Regions from separate parts of the Pedobacter hiemivivus genome, predicted to be linked through region 2. Evidence: riboswitches for the same ligand, from Rfam matches in the RefSeq annotation. Region 2 holds a riboswitch; the other holds the start of a gene.
The links. Region 2 has a riboswitch for cobalamin ahead of FBD94_RS17420 (TonB-dependent receptor plug domain-containing protein). Riboswitches for the same ligand answer to the same signal wherever they lie in the genome.
Positions count from the first base shown of each region.

Region 1: linked by a shared signal. The riboswitch ahead of metE (5-methyltetrahydropteroyltriglutamate--homocysteine S-methyltransferase) and the one ahead of FBD94_RS17420 (TonB-dependent receptor plug domain-containing protein) in region 2 are both predicted to bind cobalamin.

Region 1 covers NZ_SWDX01000006.1:44,082-52,541, forward strand. Annotated here, with positions in the region: gene FBD94_RS16115 (beta-ketoacyl-ACP synthase III) at 1-922, opposite strand, end outside; gene metE (5-methyltetrahydropteroyltriglutamate--homocysteine S-methyltransferase) at 980-3,298, opposite strand; cobalamin riboswitch at 3,470-3,660, opposite strand; gene FBD94_RS16125 (hypothetical protein) at 3,775-4,284, shown strand; gene FBD94_RS16130 (HAMP domain-containing sensor histidine kinase) at 4,281-6,035, opposite strand; gene FBD94_RS16135 (universal stress protein) at 6,220-7,350, opposite strand; gene FBD94_RS16140 (porin) at 7,528-8,460, opposite strand, start outside.
Region 2 covers NZ_SWDX01000006.1:343,238-351,697, forward strand. Annotated here, with positions in the region: partial or broken gene FBD94_RS26600 (DUF1016 N-terminal domain-containing protein) at 1-263, shown strand, start outside; gene FBD94_RS17400 (DUF6580 family putative transport protein) at 260-829, opposite strand; gene FBD94_RS17405 (DUF5074 domain-containing protein) at 875-1,972, opposite strand; gene FBD94_RS17410 (cell surface protein) at 2,039-3,142, opposite strand; gene FBD94_RS17415 (DUF5074 domain-containing protein) at 3,238-4,380, opposite strand; gene FBD94_RS17420 (TonB-dependent receptor plug domain-containing protein) at 4,383-6,443, opposite strand; cobalamin riboswitch at 6,540-6,748, opposite strand; gene FBD94_RS17425 (TonB-dependent receptor plug domain-containing protein) at 6,838-8,460, opposite strand, start outside.

The sequences.
Region 1 (8,460 bases), 300 kb from region 2:
CGCCGTATTTAAAATCATCTTTAAAATCCCACAAACACAAAGGAATGGTTGCAGCGGTCGTATTGCCATAACGGTCGATATTTACTTTCACCTGTTCAGGAGATAAACCCAAATAATCACCTACAGATTGTATGATCCTTAAATTTGCCTGATGCGGAATCAAGTGATCGATTTGTGCACTTACCAGATCATTTGATCTCAAAACCTCATTACAAGTGTCAGTCATACCCTGAATAGCGGCTTTAAACACCACTCTTCCATCCTGACGCACATAATGCAGCTTTTCATCAAGCGTAGCTTGAGATGCAGGGAATTTAGATCCTCCCGCAGTCACAATCAGATTCTCTTTACCAGAACCATCTGTTCTAAAAAAACTGTCCATTAAGCCTACAGGCTCTTCTGTTTGCTCCAATAAAACTGCTCCGGCACCATCACCAAAAAGGATGCAAGTATTACGGTCTGTATAATTAACGATAGCGCTGTTCTTATCTGCACCAATTACAATCACTTTTTTACAGCGACCGCTTTCAATCATACTGGCACCAAGTGTTAAAGCATATAAAAAGCCACTACAAGCAGCATTGGTATCAATTCCCCAGGCATTTTTCAAACCTGCTTTTTCGCATACCATACTTCCTGTACTTACCATCACATAATCAGGTGTAGAAGTTGATACAATTACGCAATCAATTTCATCCGGATTCACATCACCATCTTCCATTAGTCTCTTCAAGGCATAAGTGGCCATATCCGAAGTAGCAATATTTGGGTCGTTTACAATCCTTCTCTCTTTAATCCCTGTCCTTGCAACTATCCAATCGTCATTGGTATCCACCATTTTTTCGAGGTCATGGTTACTTAAAACCGTATCTGGAACATAACCTCCAATCGCGGTAATCACCGCATTTTTCCTTATTCTCATTTGTGCGTACGTAATTCTGTAAAGAAAGGCAGGCGCATAGCACCTACCTTCTTTTTTTTACAAAGTTACAGCTTCTTCCACAGATTCCCGCAGTACTTTTGCAGCAGCGACCATTTCTGTTAAAGCTTTTTTCGTTTCGTCCCAATGTCTGGTCTTTAAACCACAGTCTGGATTGACCCAAAGTTGGCTTGCCGGAATCACTTTTTTGGCCTTTTCAAGCAGAAAAACCATTTCTTCCTTAGCCGGCACACGGGGTGAATGAATATCATACACGCCTGGACCAATTTCATTAGGATATTTAAAATCAGCAAAGGCATCGAGCAATTCCATCTGCGAACGCGAACATTCAATCGTGATCACATCCGCATCCATATCCGCTATATTTTGAATAATGTCGTTAAATTCCGAATAACACATATGCGTATGGATTTGTGTATCATCTTTTACTCCACTTGCCGAAATCCTGAAAGCACGTACCGCCCATGCCAAATAATTTTGCCAATCCGCTTTACGTAAAGGCAATCCTTCTCTTATTGCAGGCTCATCAATCTGAATAATCTTGATGCCCGCATTTTCCAGGTCAACTACCTCATCCCTAATTGCAAGTGCTATTTGTGTACAGGTTGCTGATCTTGGCTGATCATTTCGTACAAAAGACCATTGTAAAATAGTTACAGGGCCTGTAAGCATTCCTTTTACCCATCTATCAGTTAAGGATTGCGCATAAGCAGACCACCTTACCGTCATCGGCGCAGGGCGATATACATCTCCATAAATTACAGGTGGTTTTACACAGCGGCTACCATAGCTTTGCACCCAACCATTTTTGGTAAAGGCGAACCCAGCCAACTGCTCCCCAAAATATTCAACCATATCGTTCCGTTCAAACTCACCATGTACCAATACATCGATGCCAGTATCTTCCTGAAAACGGATCGTTTCTGCGGTCTCCCTTTCTATTAATGCAACATATTCAGCCAGGCTTAAATCACCTTTTTTATATTTAGCCCTCCAACTGCGCACTTCTGCCGTTTGTGGAAATGAACCAATCGTTGTAGTTGGAAACAAAGGAAGTTTTAGCGATTCGCCTTGCAATTTCTGACGAACAGAGAATTCGCTAGCTCTCTGATCATCTCTCGATGAAATACCCGCTACACGTTGCTTTACAACAGGATTATGAATCAACTTTGATGATCTGCGGTTTTCATTTGAATCAAAATTTGCACGGAGTTTAGCATCAGCAATCTCCTCATCATTAGCCAATTGCTTCAATACCACTACCTCATAAACCTTCTGTTTAGCAAATGCCATCCAATCCTTAATTTCAGGAGTTAAAGTATCTTCATTCGTTTCAAGGTTTAAGTCACATGGTGAATGAATCAATGAACATGATGGACTAATGATTAACCTGTCATCTCCTACTTTCTCGAGTGCCTCTTTAATTAATACCAGCGATTTTTGAAAATCATTCTTCCAGATATTTCTGCCGTCAACCACGCCTACAGACAAGGTCATATTAGCAGGGATCAGCTCCAAAACAGTTTTTAGCTGCTCCGGACTACGTACCAAATCAATGTGTAAGGCATGTACTGGTAATGATGTAGCCAACACCGCATTGTCTTGTAGCGCAGCAAAATAAGTAGCCAATAATATTTTTAGTTTAGGAAATTGCTTTTTAAGCTCGCTATAAACATACTTATAAGCCGCTTTATCCTTATCTGTAAGATCCAGGGATAGAAAAGGTTCATCAAATTGTACCCACTCTACATGCTGCTCTTCTAGCTTTTTAAGTAGTTCAATATAAACAGGCAACAGGTTTTTCACCAAGTCAATTCTATCAAACCCAGCTTCTTTTTCTTTACCCAGCAACAAATAGGAAACCGGACCAATAATCACCGGCTTGGTTTTAATCCCTAATCTTAATCCTTCATGATACTCATCTAACAGCTTAGTTGAAAACAGTTTAAACTGCTGATCTTTGAAAAACTCAGGAACGATATAATGGTAATTTGTATCAAACCATTTGGTCATTTCCATAGCTGTAATGTCAAGCCCATCCTTTTGATACCCTCTGGCCATCGCAAAATAAAGATCGAGCTCTGAGTTGCCTTTGTTTAAGATTACCTCGTGGTAACGCTTAGGGATAGCCCCTACAGTAAGAGATAGATCTAATACCTGGTCATAGAATGAAAAATCATTAGAAGGGATCAGGTCTATACCCGCCTCCTTTTGCAGTTCCCAATTCTGCTTACGGATGTCCCGTCCGGTTTGCACCAGACTTTGAATACTTGAATTGCCTGACCAATACTGCTCGCAGGCTTTTTTGAGTTCTCTTTTACTACCTATACGCGGGTAGCCCAGATTGTTTGTTAGCATTTTCTTGCTTTTTAATTGATGAAAAGATCAGTTAAAAGCTCTTTTGCTTAAATCGCAATGCTGTCGGAAATAAAAGAAGAGAAAAAATAGAAATGCACAGACACAGGCATTCTATTGAATGTCTGCATTTAAAATGCATCAAACTTAACTCGTGCTTTATATCGCGAAAGCATTGTCAATTCGATAAAGGCAGGTCTCCTGACTTGTAACATTTTTACCATCCTTCCCATTTCATTTTGAAACAGTGGATAAACTATGGGTAAAAACTTTGAATGTTACTTACAGTTGCGCGACAGTTCGTGATTTACACACGATTCCCTATTAATCTACAATTAAGTAAAACCATTATCGGTTGATGAAGAAATAAAGTAAAGAACTTATATCGCGTAAAGGTAGTGTAAAGCCTGAATTTTAAAACATTTTATTTATATTCTTTTGATTTTTGTTACCTTCCGTTTTTAAATCAAATAACGCTAATGAAACAATTCTACTTTTCCGCTCTGCTACTGCTTGTGATATTGATAACAGGATCTTGCAAAAAAATACCTGTGGTCGAATACACAAATTCTAGTATCTCCTTCAAAGTTGACGGGGTATATAAAGAAGCCAAGGGAATTCAAAATGTATTCGGCCTGCACGCAAAGGAGGAAAAGGTAATGATGATTATCGGAAATATGGATGCCGCAGGCGATCAGCAAATTTCTCTCTTGATTAACAATTTCCATGGCGTTGGAGAATATAGCGGTGAAGAAAATATCTTAGGACTTTATACCAGTCCAGAGTTCGAACAGAGCATAATCGGCAGTGTAGGCACAATTAAAATCACCGAATTTACTGAAGGAAAAAGTATAAAAGGAGAATTTCAATTCAAAGGAGAAGTCGCTATAATCTCAACCGACCCAAATCACGTTCCAGAGTTCAAAATGTTTTCTGAAGGAAAATTTGAGGCAAAAGTTAGCACTGGCCCAATTGTAGAACCGGATTAACTGACAACAGGTAAAGAAAAACAGAACCTACTGCCTTCTCCTATTGCACTTTCAACCCATATTGTACCGTTCTCTGCTTCTATAAAGTCTTTGGATATGGCTAATCCCAGTCCAGAGCCTGATTTATTGTTTCCATCGGTAGGCACCTGAAAATACTTCTCAAACAATCGCTTTTGGTATTGTTCTTCAATCCCTTTACCAAAATCACGAACAGAAAACTCTATTGCGTCGTTATTTTCTATTACCTGAACAATAATCTTTGACTTCTCAGCACTATACCTAAGCGCGTTGGACAGAAAGTTAACCAGCACCCATGCTGTTTTCTCAATATCTACACTGATATGAGGCAAATTATTCCTGGAAATCAGTTCCAGTTCAATAGATTTCTGCTCTGCCTGAAACCTTACTGCATCCATAGCATAAATGGCAATTTTTCGTGGATCAGATTTTACAACATTCATTTGGAGGTTACCGGTTTCTACCTGAGCCAGGTCAAGCAATTCTGTAGTAATTTTTAGCAAACGACCACAATCTTCCTTAATGTGCTGCACCAATTCTTTTTGCTCTGGATTCATTGGTCCCACGCGTTCATCATCCATTAGTTTTAAGCTCATTTTAATAGACGATATAGGTGTTTTTAACTCATGGGATACCGTAGCTATGAAATTAGTTTTCGCTTCGTCCAGCTCCTTAAACTTCGTTATATTTTTAAGGATGTAAACCTCTCCGGCTGCCTTCCCTATCTCAACCAAAGCATGTTCAGCACCATCATCGTAATTAGGTATCCTGATTTCTCTACGTTCCAATTGGAAATATGACTCTTTTTGATCCGCATAGATTTTCATGGGTTTGCTCACACTATCTTCCTGCAAGATTCTGTTTAGCAGATCATTCTTTTTCCTAAGCTCCATGGCATTCGCACCTATCACTTGTTGTTGATCAAGATTCAACAACTGGCCTGCTACTTTATTAAAGAAAATAATTTCCTGCCGCTCATTCAACCCGATTATAGCATCCTGCATTTGCTCAATAATAGTTTCAATCCTTAACTTTTCGGATTGTAATTTAGCCAGGTTACTATTCTCCCATTTATTCAACTCCGCAGTCATAACATTAAAAGAATCAGCTAATTCCGAAAATTCGTCAGAACCTTTAAACTCCAGTCGTTGTTTATAATTTTTACGACTAATTTCGCGTATGGCATCAGCAAACTCCCTTAATGGATTGGCCACAAAGCCTGGGAAGTTAACGATAAAAGAAAACAGGATTAGAAAGCAGATAGATGCCGCAAAAATCACATACATTGCCGACTTTTCTATTGATCTCTGCGCAACTGCGTTTTTCCTTACAATGGCATTCATATTCACATCATCGATTATTTTTAACTGCCATCTTACCTCCCTTAGAGCTTTCTGCTTGGTAGCTAAATCAGTTGCAGGATCTATAATACGGGCATAAGCCACCTTCAACGCCGTTACCGCCTTGCCTTCCCCTGCTTCAGTAATGTTCTTTTCTTCCAGTGCCAATTGATGATTAAACATTTCCTGAGCTTTTGCCGATAAAGGCAGCGAATCTTCATCTATGATAGATCGCATCTTACTGGTAAAGCTCAGCGTCTCGTAATTATCTTTCAAAATAACCTTCGATCTGATGGAGATTTCATTCATATAGTATAAGGAAACACCTCCAAAAAAGAGGATCACCACGAACAAGAACCCGAATCCGAGGCGAAGTTTATTTTTTATCTTCATTATTATTTTATTTTATTGCATTATACTTGTCATCATCCTGTTTGCCTGTCGTCATTCTGCTATACCTGCTGTAACTGTCGTCATCCTGAATTTATTTCAGGATCTCGCACCTGCAAAGCCGCCTTTCTCTTTTGAGATCCTGAAATAAATTCAGGACAACGTATCGCTTTAAAGGATGACGAAGCTAACTCAAAATGACTAAATCTGTCTCCGTAGCCGAAATACTTCGCAAAAGTTGGTTAAAAATCGCAGTTCTCATGATAATTTGAAATAAATTTAAATGTGGCTTGCCCATACATATTGTAGTGATCTCCTTTTCTTCAGCCATTTTTATAATAGTTTTAGTGATATCGTTACTTTTCACCTTAATCACTTCTGCTCCCAGCTCTGTTGCCAGCTTAAAATTATTAATCAGATGTCGCTGTAAATCGAGCTTTACACGATCTCCACGCTCATGATCAGTCTGTACATACAAAACAATCCAGGGCGAATGATAATACGAAGCCAACCGGGCAGTTTTACGAATCACAATTTTAGCCGTCTCATGATTGGTAGAAATACAAGCCATAAACCGCTCTTGTCTTAGTTTAATCTGTTTAGGAATTTCTATACTGATCTTTCTTTCCAAATGATGGGCCACCTCTTTTAAAGCCATCTCCCGCAACTGCAATATCCTTTCCGACTGAAAAAAGTTTCCTAACGCAGGTCCTATTTTACTTTCATCGTAAATCTTACCCGCTTTTAAACGGTCTATCAATTCATCAGCCGTTAAATCGATATTTACAATCTCGTCTGCCAGCTCTAAAATCTTATCGGGTATCCTTTCTCTAATGGGTATGCCGGTTATCTTTTCAATATCATCGTTCATACTTTCCAGATGTTGGATATTTACGGCTGATATTACACTAATTCCAGCTTCCAGAATATCCACAACATCCTGCCATCTTTTTCCGTTCTTACTTCCTTCAACATTGGTATGCGCAAGCTCATCAACGATAACAACTTCGGGATGCAGGGTCATAATGGCGTTGACATCCATCTCTTCCAACTCCTTACCTTTGTAAAATATTTTCCTTCTGGCGATTAAGGGAATGCCGGCCAAAAGCGCTTGCGTTTCTACACGATTATGCGTTTCAACATATCCAATTTGTATATCAATCCCGTTTTTCATTAAGGCATGTGCCTCCTGCAGCATCCTGTAAGTCTTACCAACCCCTGCGCTCATGCCTATATAAACCTTAAACTTCCCCCTTCTTGACTTCTTTACAAGATCGAGGAATTTACGTACGGAACTTTCTTTATGCTCTTCTTCCATCAGGGATTACCATTTAATGATGATATACGCTTCAGTTATTAAGTACCAAATCCCGAGTAATAACAATAAACAAACACTTAAAACAGGAATCAGTTTACCAATATTTTTTCTATCCATGCTATTAAATATTAATACAGGACCGGCCACACCAAAACCAGCCCTGTAAAAAATACGATCTTAAAAAGAAACCGCTATACTCGCTGTAATTGCAGCGTTGTGATTAACGGGGTTTTCATTGCGGATAAAAATCTTATCCTTACTATCGTATACTTTTCCTTCAACTCTAACCACTGCGTTGCTAAATGGAGCATAATCCAGGTTTACAGAATAACCAGTGGTTTTAAACCCATTTTCTGTACCTGTGGCGATCAAAACACCATCCTTATCCTGGTAATACTCTACCCTACCAGCAACTTTCCATTTACTGGCAATGGCGTATTGTGCAATGGCAACTGGCGACAATACTTCGCTACGTTCGCTGCTACCTTTGGCTTTTTGCTGCGTTCCATAATCAAAGCCAACCGTTACACCGAAATCATCTGTCACTTGATATATTGCGTATACATTGTGATAAAAACGTTTTACCCGAACACTATCAGCACCTTCAGTTCCTAAATAATTACTGTAATTTACGGTAATTTTAGGCGTAGGTTTCCAGGTTAACTGTACACCACCTGCTGGTTTACTATTTCCATTTAAGCGGTTAATGCGCTGCCATCCATTTAAATATAACAATACTGCAGAAAACTTACCATCATTAGTTGCATAACTTACCTTGGCGCCCGATTCATAATAAGGCGTGTTTTCTGAAGAGATATTTCTGGTTAATACCCAGCAATCTTTTGATACAGCGCTCTCAAAACCTATGTGCGAAGAAAATATACCTGCATCTGCCCATAAATTAATTGTTTTAGAGAGTTTTATACCTGCATTGGCTTCAAAAATGTTTTTTAATACCCCCGGTTCTGCAGCTAAATTGGCATTGGCATAAGTACCAGCCATGATAGCCACATTGGCTCTAATCGATCCATTGTCGTAATTTGCTTTGATAAAGCCAAGGTTTAAATTCACCTCATTATGGCGGTTGTGTGAGTAAATAAGGCCCGGTCT
Region 2 (8,460 bases):
CTATAATTCAAAATGATGAAACTATTCAACATCCTGTTGTCCAAATACAATGGGGGCATAATATATTAATCTTCAGCAAATCAAATAGCATAGAGGAAGCTTATTTTTATATACTAGAAACAATTGGAAATAATTGGAGTAGGGATCTATTGGCGTTCCAAATGAAATCTCAACTATCTAAAAGGCAAGATAAGGCCTCTAAAAGAAAAAAGGCAGCCTTTTGGGCTGCCTTCTTTAAACTAAAATTTGTTATATCAATTTAAGCTTTTACACTCTTTTTAAAACTCAAGCTAGGATACGTAGCCATTACACCGAACATCACCGTTCCATAAATCACTGTACCATATAAAAACTTCAATTCGAAAGGAATTGCAGCTATTAAACACGCACCAAAACCAGCCAATGTAGGTGGATACAATCCAGGTACATACATTGCACTAATATCAGAAACAATCCAGTGAATCAGCACTATCACAATTGTTGACAATACTAAATTCTGAACATTTACTTTGTTAAGCAATAGCTTACTAGCAAAAACCATTGCGATAAAAGCAATATATGTCCAATACCATCCTGGGTAAAAGAAACCAAATCCAGATGTTTGGGCAATAAAAATATCGCTGATCAATAGTACCAATAAAGGGAAACCAAATGCCTTGGCAGAACTATTAAAGTATGCACCGCCAAACAAGGCGATAGCTCCTACTGCCGAAAAATTAGCAATATCTTTAAAATTGTCAGAGTAAGGTGCCGCTACGCGGAAAATGCTAACAAGTACAACTATTGACAATAGAATTACTGCACTTGGATTAAATTTAGATCCAGACATGTTCATTTAATTTATAACACAAAGTTATATTATTTATATGGAATTTTAATGGAATACAAACATTGCAGGGAAATAATAACCGCTATAAGGAATCTGTTTAACCAGTTGTCCTGTCCCAGCATCATGAAAATAGATATTATTGACCGCGTAATTTACAGTATAACCATCCTGCACCGTAGTCGTAACGATTTGATTAGTTTGCGGATTATAACCTAAGTTCTTTTTATAAAAGGATTGTCTATCAGGTGTAGTAATAAATGGCTTATCCAAGGTCGCTTTGTTACCTTCCGTATATTTATACAGCTCTTTACCCCCACCAAAACTTGGCGATTTTAATAAAAACACCGTATTATCCTTAGTAGATGCTACAATTGGCGAAGAGAACCAGGTAAACCATGTTGTTGCAGGCGTAAACGGTAGTTCAACACTATCCGTTTCCAACGTTTGCGGATTAGAATTATACAAATACTTTCCAGCAGTATACCATACCTTTTGATTAGGTGTTTGAGCAAAACCTAAAGTAACACCCTTAATTTTCTTTACAACACTAAGGTCATCCGCATTGTAAATAATGGCACCAGCCGACTGATTAAGTACATAAATATATTTACCAGCTTTTAGCATATCCCCAGTCTGCCCTGTAGCGCCCAATAGTTTAAATGAAGGCTTATAAGTTTTAAGATTAATCATATAAACACCATCACTAGCACTTAATAATCCTCTATTTTCGTCTAAACCAACAAAAGCACGCCAATCGTAATCACTTGATCCGGGAATGCGACCAACCTCCTTTAACGTTTTAGCATCTGCTATAACGACTGGCCCCCTAACCTTACTTACTACATATAAATTATCGTTAAACTCCGCAGCAAACTGCACAGTGGAGCTCGCTGGCGTAAACCCTAGACTATTTGGGTTCTCCTTTTGAAATACACTGTCCTTTAAACTTCCCGATTCATAATCGAAAAAACTTACAGAACCTGTACCATGCCCCATCCAACCTTCATTAATTACAAAAAAACCATTTTCATATTTACCTGGAGCAGGCAATTCGGCTATAGCATTATTGTCTTTTTTACACGCAACTAAAGCACTTGCCATTACTAAGGCAAGTCCTGCAATTTTTAAATTTCTAATCTTCATTTGTTTGTTAAATAATCTTGAACTTGTATTTAAGAGCGCTTTATTTTGGTAAAAAAGAATTATTTTCTACTTTACTAAACTCAGATCTGCAACACCAAGTACTTCTGTAGATAATTCGCCTAACCAACCCATATTAGCCTGTATACCTGTCTGAATTTTAATAAAATCGACACCTGCCAATGATACTTTTTTACCATCTTTATCCACCGCATTGCTGATATCAATCTTATCTCCACCAGCAATATTATCAGCATATCCCCATTCAAACGGAGCGCTTGTGATATAACTAGGGTTTGTCATATTGATATTAGCAGATGGTAATATTGAGCCTGTTAAAGTATATTCATTTCCAGTTACCCAAAGAGGGAAATAACTCTGCTTATGAAAAGTATTTGTAGCTACAAAACCTGTATTACCATCGCTATCTTTCCATGGAATTGGAGCGGTATCTGGTGTAGGTCGAGTATAGGTAACTGAGTAATTCCTTTTATATCCGGCTTTACCAAACTCACTTCCTGATACTTCGTACCAGGTATCATCAGGTTTTCCATTATTATTTTCATCCTGCATTACCCATACAATTCCTGGTTCAGCAAAGTTTGCCATTGGGTTACCATAAACAATAATATCATCCTTATCGACATTCAACACAGTATGATCAAATCCCAATACGATATAACCGCCCCATGAACCTAATGTAACCATCCCTTTTTTTCCAAGGATACCTTCAGCACTTACCAAATTTCCAGGTGCTTTATTGATAAATTGTCCAGGTGCAGGATTGTATTCAAACAGCTGACTTACATACATAGAGCTTTCTGGCGTAACAGGCTTGGTTGGAACTGCAACTTTAATCGTGTAAAGAAAAGTAAACACACCTGAGTTATTAAAAGCAGTGTATTCAATTAGGTAAGTACCAGATTTTAAGGGCGTAAACTCATAAACACCTTCCGTACTCTTTACTTCGCCATCTAACTTCCATTCCTGTTCGTAAACAACATCATTTGTAATAGTCGCTGAAAAGGAAAGCTTTTCGCTTATTTTACCATCAATTTCTTTATCAGAAACGCCCATTTGAATCGATGGAGCAGGTAAAGCCTCGTCTTTTTTACAGGCCGACAGCATACTAATGATTAAACATGCCAAGAGAAGATAATTTTTAATTTTCATTTGATTGATTTATTTATTGGTTAATTATTTAATGATTTTATTTTTAATTGATCTAGGATGTGATGATTGCACTTCCGGCCTTATGGCGGATTATTTTACTTGTAAACAAATGCGATCTTTGAGGGAATATCCCCGGTTTCGACAGACCACTTTCTCTTCCCAGTATTTTTGTCAAAACAATACAACCTACCTGGCGAAACATAATCTTTGGCATCTGTTACGTAAACATCTTTACTAATTGGGTTAACAGCAATTCCATATGGAATCATGATACTTTTATCTGTCCCGTCTGTTATAAACTTTTGATTCGTTAACACCTCATCCTTTACATTCAGGATACCGTAACTAATCGTAGTATTACCAGTTAAATAACTAAATTCGGTACTATAGAAATAAGCCTGATCACCATCAATAACCAAATTGCTTACACCAATATCAAAGGTCTTTTTAACAGTCTCAGTTTTGGTATCAATCACAAAAAGCTTAGAAAGAATATCGTAGTAATCTCCCCTTGAAGTCACATAAAGGTCTCCATACTGATCAGCCTGAAGATGGTGTAAATTAATACCCACGTCTATATTTTTCACCACCTGAAATGTACTCAGATCAATTACTGAAACTGTTCTTTCATAGTTTGGGGGACTGTACCCGCCCGAGTTTGCGATGTATAACTTTTCGCCAACTATAGCCATCTCTTCAGGTTGTCGACCAACCTCTACCCTTTTTACCTCACTCAAAGTAGTAGTATCTATACATACCACTACTCCTTGCGGCGCTTTTGGATCGCCTACCTCGCCTAAATAAGCACTTACATAAGCACTACCTTTATGGAAGGTGATATAACGACAATTAAGCACATCAATCTGCTTGATTTTTTTACCAGTTTTAACATCCAACACCTCTACTTTATTGGATATATTAACCACTACATACAGCTTAGAACCATATATGGCGATGTCATTCCCAACATCTCCCAATCCTTTTACCACCTCAGGATTGGCTTTGCCATAAATATTCTTTTTATAAACGCCAGCATGTATATCAAGGTAATCCAATGAGGCCTTATTCATATTCATGTTTCCTTCATTAACCAGGTAAAAGCCCTTTATTGCACTTGAAGGATCAGGAACGATTGCTTCGATTTCCTCTTTTACAGGATTTGAATCTTTTCTGCAAGCTGTAAGCATTAAAGCACAAAGCAGAACCGAGCTTAAAAAATATAGTTTTCTTTTGTTCATAATTAATAGGAATAAGATAATGTGAAACGATATGACCTGCCGGGCATTGGGAAATTGGTAATCACGGCGTAATTCTGATCCAGTAGGTTATTTACTTCGGCAGAGAACTTGATATTTTTATCGCCAATTGATTTACGGTAATGAAATGCGATATCATGAGTATACCAGGGTTGTACGTAGTTGGCAGCAATATTTGCACTCTGGTCGTAGCGCTCTCCAGTATAAATATAACTGTAGTTCAGACCCAGGTTTCGCCAGTCTAGCCCCCCTATTATAGAACCACTGTGAACCGGAGTATAAGGAATTTGATTCCTATAGTTCAACGTTACATTGGTTACATTAAATGCCTGCTGATAAGTATAAGTAAGCCCTAGGTTAGCGTTTAAGCCATCGGCAATTTTCCAGACAGATTGCGCATTCACATCCAGTCCTTTTATTTCAACCAAACCTAAATTCTGCATGCTCCATCTAAACAGGTTTGCCCCGGGAACAGCAACAATTTTATCCTTTACCTTATTGTAGTAAGCATCAGATTGGATACTGATCTGACTTAGCCACTTGTTTTCAAATAGCTTGATATAAGTAAAACCTACATCATACTGCTTGGTATATTCCGGCCTCAGAAAAGTGCTGCCAATAAATGTATAATACAGATCATTAAAAGTAGGCATCCTGAATATGTGCTTGTAAAATGCACGTAAACGAAATTCCTTTGAACCAAAAGGCTGCCAAGAGGCCATTACAGTTGGCGTAAGCTCGCGCTTATTACCCGCAGAGTAATATTGCTCTACTTCGTCATTTACGAGGGTCCCTAATAGGTTGGCTTGAATATTTAACCGGTTTAAATGAATTTCGGTGGCCAGGGCAACAAGAACCGTTTGTCTGGTAGGATACGGGAAACGGTACAAATTCGCATCTAAGGTGTTGCGCTGGTAATCTGCAGATAAAACAACACCCCATAAGGAGCTGATTTTATATCGGTTAGACAGGGTCACATAAAACTCCTGCTGCTTGTAAATATTATTAGTTAAGCCATCATCCTTAACAATATTAGGATCCAGATATCTAGAATAATCATTCGCATATTTTACTGATGCCATTAAATTATATCTGCCCGCTTCTTTTTTATAGTTACCCTGAACAAAAAAGTTCCGGTTCCACAAGCGCTGACTGAAGTCGTATACATTGTTAACTATTGCACCTGGTAAGCCCTGCTCATCATTATAAAAATAAAGCTTAGCGCTCCAGACACTACTATCGGCCAACTTACCGTATAAGCCCCCCTCCAATCGCATGGTCTCTATATCTCCATTTTTCCTAACCAGTGTAGTATCATATGCACCATTGGTATCATGGAATTTATATCTCCCATTTGCATTTTTATACTCTGCACTTATTGAGCTGTAAACCTTATCGTTTACTTTCTTTTGCCAGCGTACTGAAGGGTTAATTAAACCAAAGGAACCCGATTTAAGTGTTGCGGTTAGATGATCAGACTGTCCTTTTTCAAAAACAGGCTGTTTTGCATTAAGATATAGGGAACTCCCTGAAGCAAAACCTTTGGCCGATTGAAAGATGGTGCTCTTCTGGCCATTATAGAGTTCTATTTCCTCGATGTTATCCAAAGAAAATTTCCCGAGATCAACTTGTCCATTCTGGGCATTCCCCAATTGTACGCCATCATAAAATACAGCGGTATGATTGGTCCCCATACTCCTTACGTTGATGGTCTTTAAGCCCCCAATACCCCCATAATCCTTTAGCTGTACACCTGAAAAAAAGCGAACGGCATCAGCAACAGACAAACTGTTTAAACGTTCCAGCTCTGCTCCTGAAAGTATTTGAAGAGGTGTAGAAGAAGTTTGTCGCCGCGTAATCTTTACCCTGCTGATCTGTACTTCTTTAAGCTGGTTTACTTTATTTAACGAATCTGACCTTAAAGCTTTGGTAACAACCTTTTGTGCCAGCAGAGTTACGGGCATAAAAAAGTTAGCCAAAAAAATGGCCATAAAAGTCAATAAAGCACAATTTACGCCCCTAAAGGCATGTTTGTTTCTTATCATTTTGTTGTGAGTATTACCCACAGCAAACAGTTAGATTAAGGAAATGAAATACAATAAATAAGCACTCACTCCTAGCTTCAATCCCCGAAAGCTATGAAATCATAAAAGCGAATGGCAGGTCTTCTGACTTACTCCCGAATATTCTGCCTTCCCAATCATCCCCTTGTTAAAGGTTTAGAAAAGTGGCTTCGATTTGAATACCGTTATGGAGCTTACAGCTGCGGGACAGTTACGGAATTACACCGTATTCCCTTTTAATCCAGATAGGTTAATTCCTATCGGGAACCAAAAGCGTTGCGAAGGTACTTAATATAAAACTATCCGCAAATATTAAAAACGAAAAAGCCCCTTTTGCTTTACACAAAAGGGGCCGTATCATTAAATAAACGATATGCTATTTAATCGTAAAACTTACGCCAGCATTCACGTTAAAGCCCATACTGTTGTAACCATAATACTCAGTATACTTCTCATCCAAAACATTCTTGAAATCAGCAAATAACTTAACATGTTTTTTAACCAAAGTATACTCACCATAGATGTTTAGCAATTTGTAAGCCGGAAGATCTACAACCTTAACGGCGTTAAAATCAGCATAATCAGCATCTGTACGCTTTCCATTATACTTAAATGAAGAACTTACATAAAGCTGCTTTGTAGCCTGAACACCCGCATTTACACCGAAAACATGTTTTGGCCTGCGCATTAGATGGTTAGAAACATCTCTCGCTACATCATTAAATTCCTTACCTTCTACATAAGCGTAAAATCCGTTCAGGTTAAAAGTTCCAAATTTCACCGATGGCTCTACTTCCAAACCTTTGGCCGTTTGATACGGCTGATTTACATATCCTGAATTTGTAAATACAATACCATCCGTTAGATCTCTTTTAAAACCTGCAACTCGCAAAGTGTATTTATTGTCAGCAAGACTAAAATTAACTCCTGCTTCGTAGTTTTTAGAACGCTCCGGTTTAAGATTCAAATTGGCGCCATACAATCCGAATAAATTTGCAAGCGTAGGTGTTTTAAATGATGTTGAAATGGTACCGAATAACTTAACTTGTTTTATAATGTTAATCGAAGGGGTAATATTGTAAGTATAATTTTCTCCAAAGTCTTTATGTTTATTGTAACGTCCACCTATCTCAAGGTTAAAAATGCTTAAATCATGTGCAAATACCGATGCATAGGTACTAAATAGATTGGTCGATACGCTTGGACCTGAATTCGATCTAGAGCTGGTAGCTCTATTATCTAAACCCACCAAAACATCAATATTGTTACCTACTTTTTGATTGTAAAATAAATCAATCAGACTCAATTTACCTTCACCGAGGCTTGCACCATATTGAGTTTCAGAACCTAGTGATGAAGTTTCGTAACTGTAATTGAAAGTAACTTTACCTGTTCCGAAGTTATATCTTGAACTAACACCACCATTGAAGTGCTTAAGCTTTGAATTATTGTTTGGATCATCTACAAATGACGTCGCATCAAAATCATAATGGCCGTAAAAATAGCGAAGGAACGGGCTAATACTGAAATTATCAGTGGCCTGCAAAGAGAAATTTGCATTAACTGCCCCGGTCTTGTTGCCATCCTTTTCAAATGGGGTTGTATTCCCTACCGGTTCTGCAGCTTCCGAAAAACCATCAGTTTTGATTTGCGTATAGGCAATGTTGTAGGAAAATCTATCCACATTGGCACTCACCCCGATTGTGCCTTTGTAGGTGTTATAAGTACCGTAACTGGCTACACCATAAACACTATTTCCAGCATCTTTACCTTTTTTTGTTACGATGTTAATTACACCTGCTATTGCATCAGAGCCATAAATAGTCGACTGACCGCCTTTTAAAATCTCAATATGATCAACCTGATCAATAGAGAACATCCGAAGATCGAGCGCGCTTCCTGAACCGGCCGGATTATTTACCAGGATACCATCAATCAACACTACTGCATGGGCGCTTGCGGCTCCCCTTACAAATAAACTTTTATTTAAACCAGCATT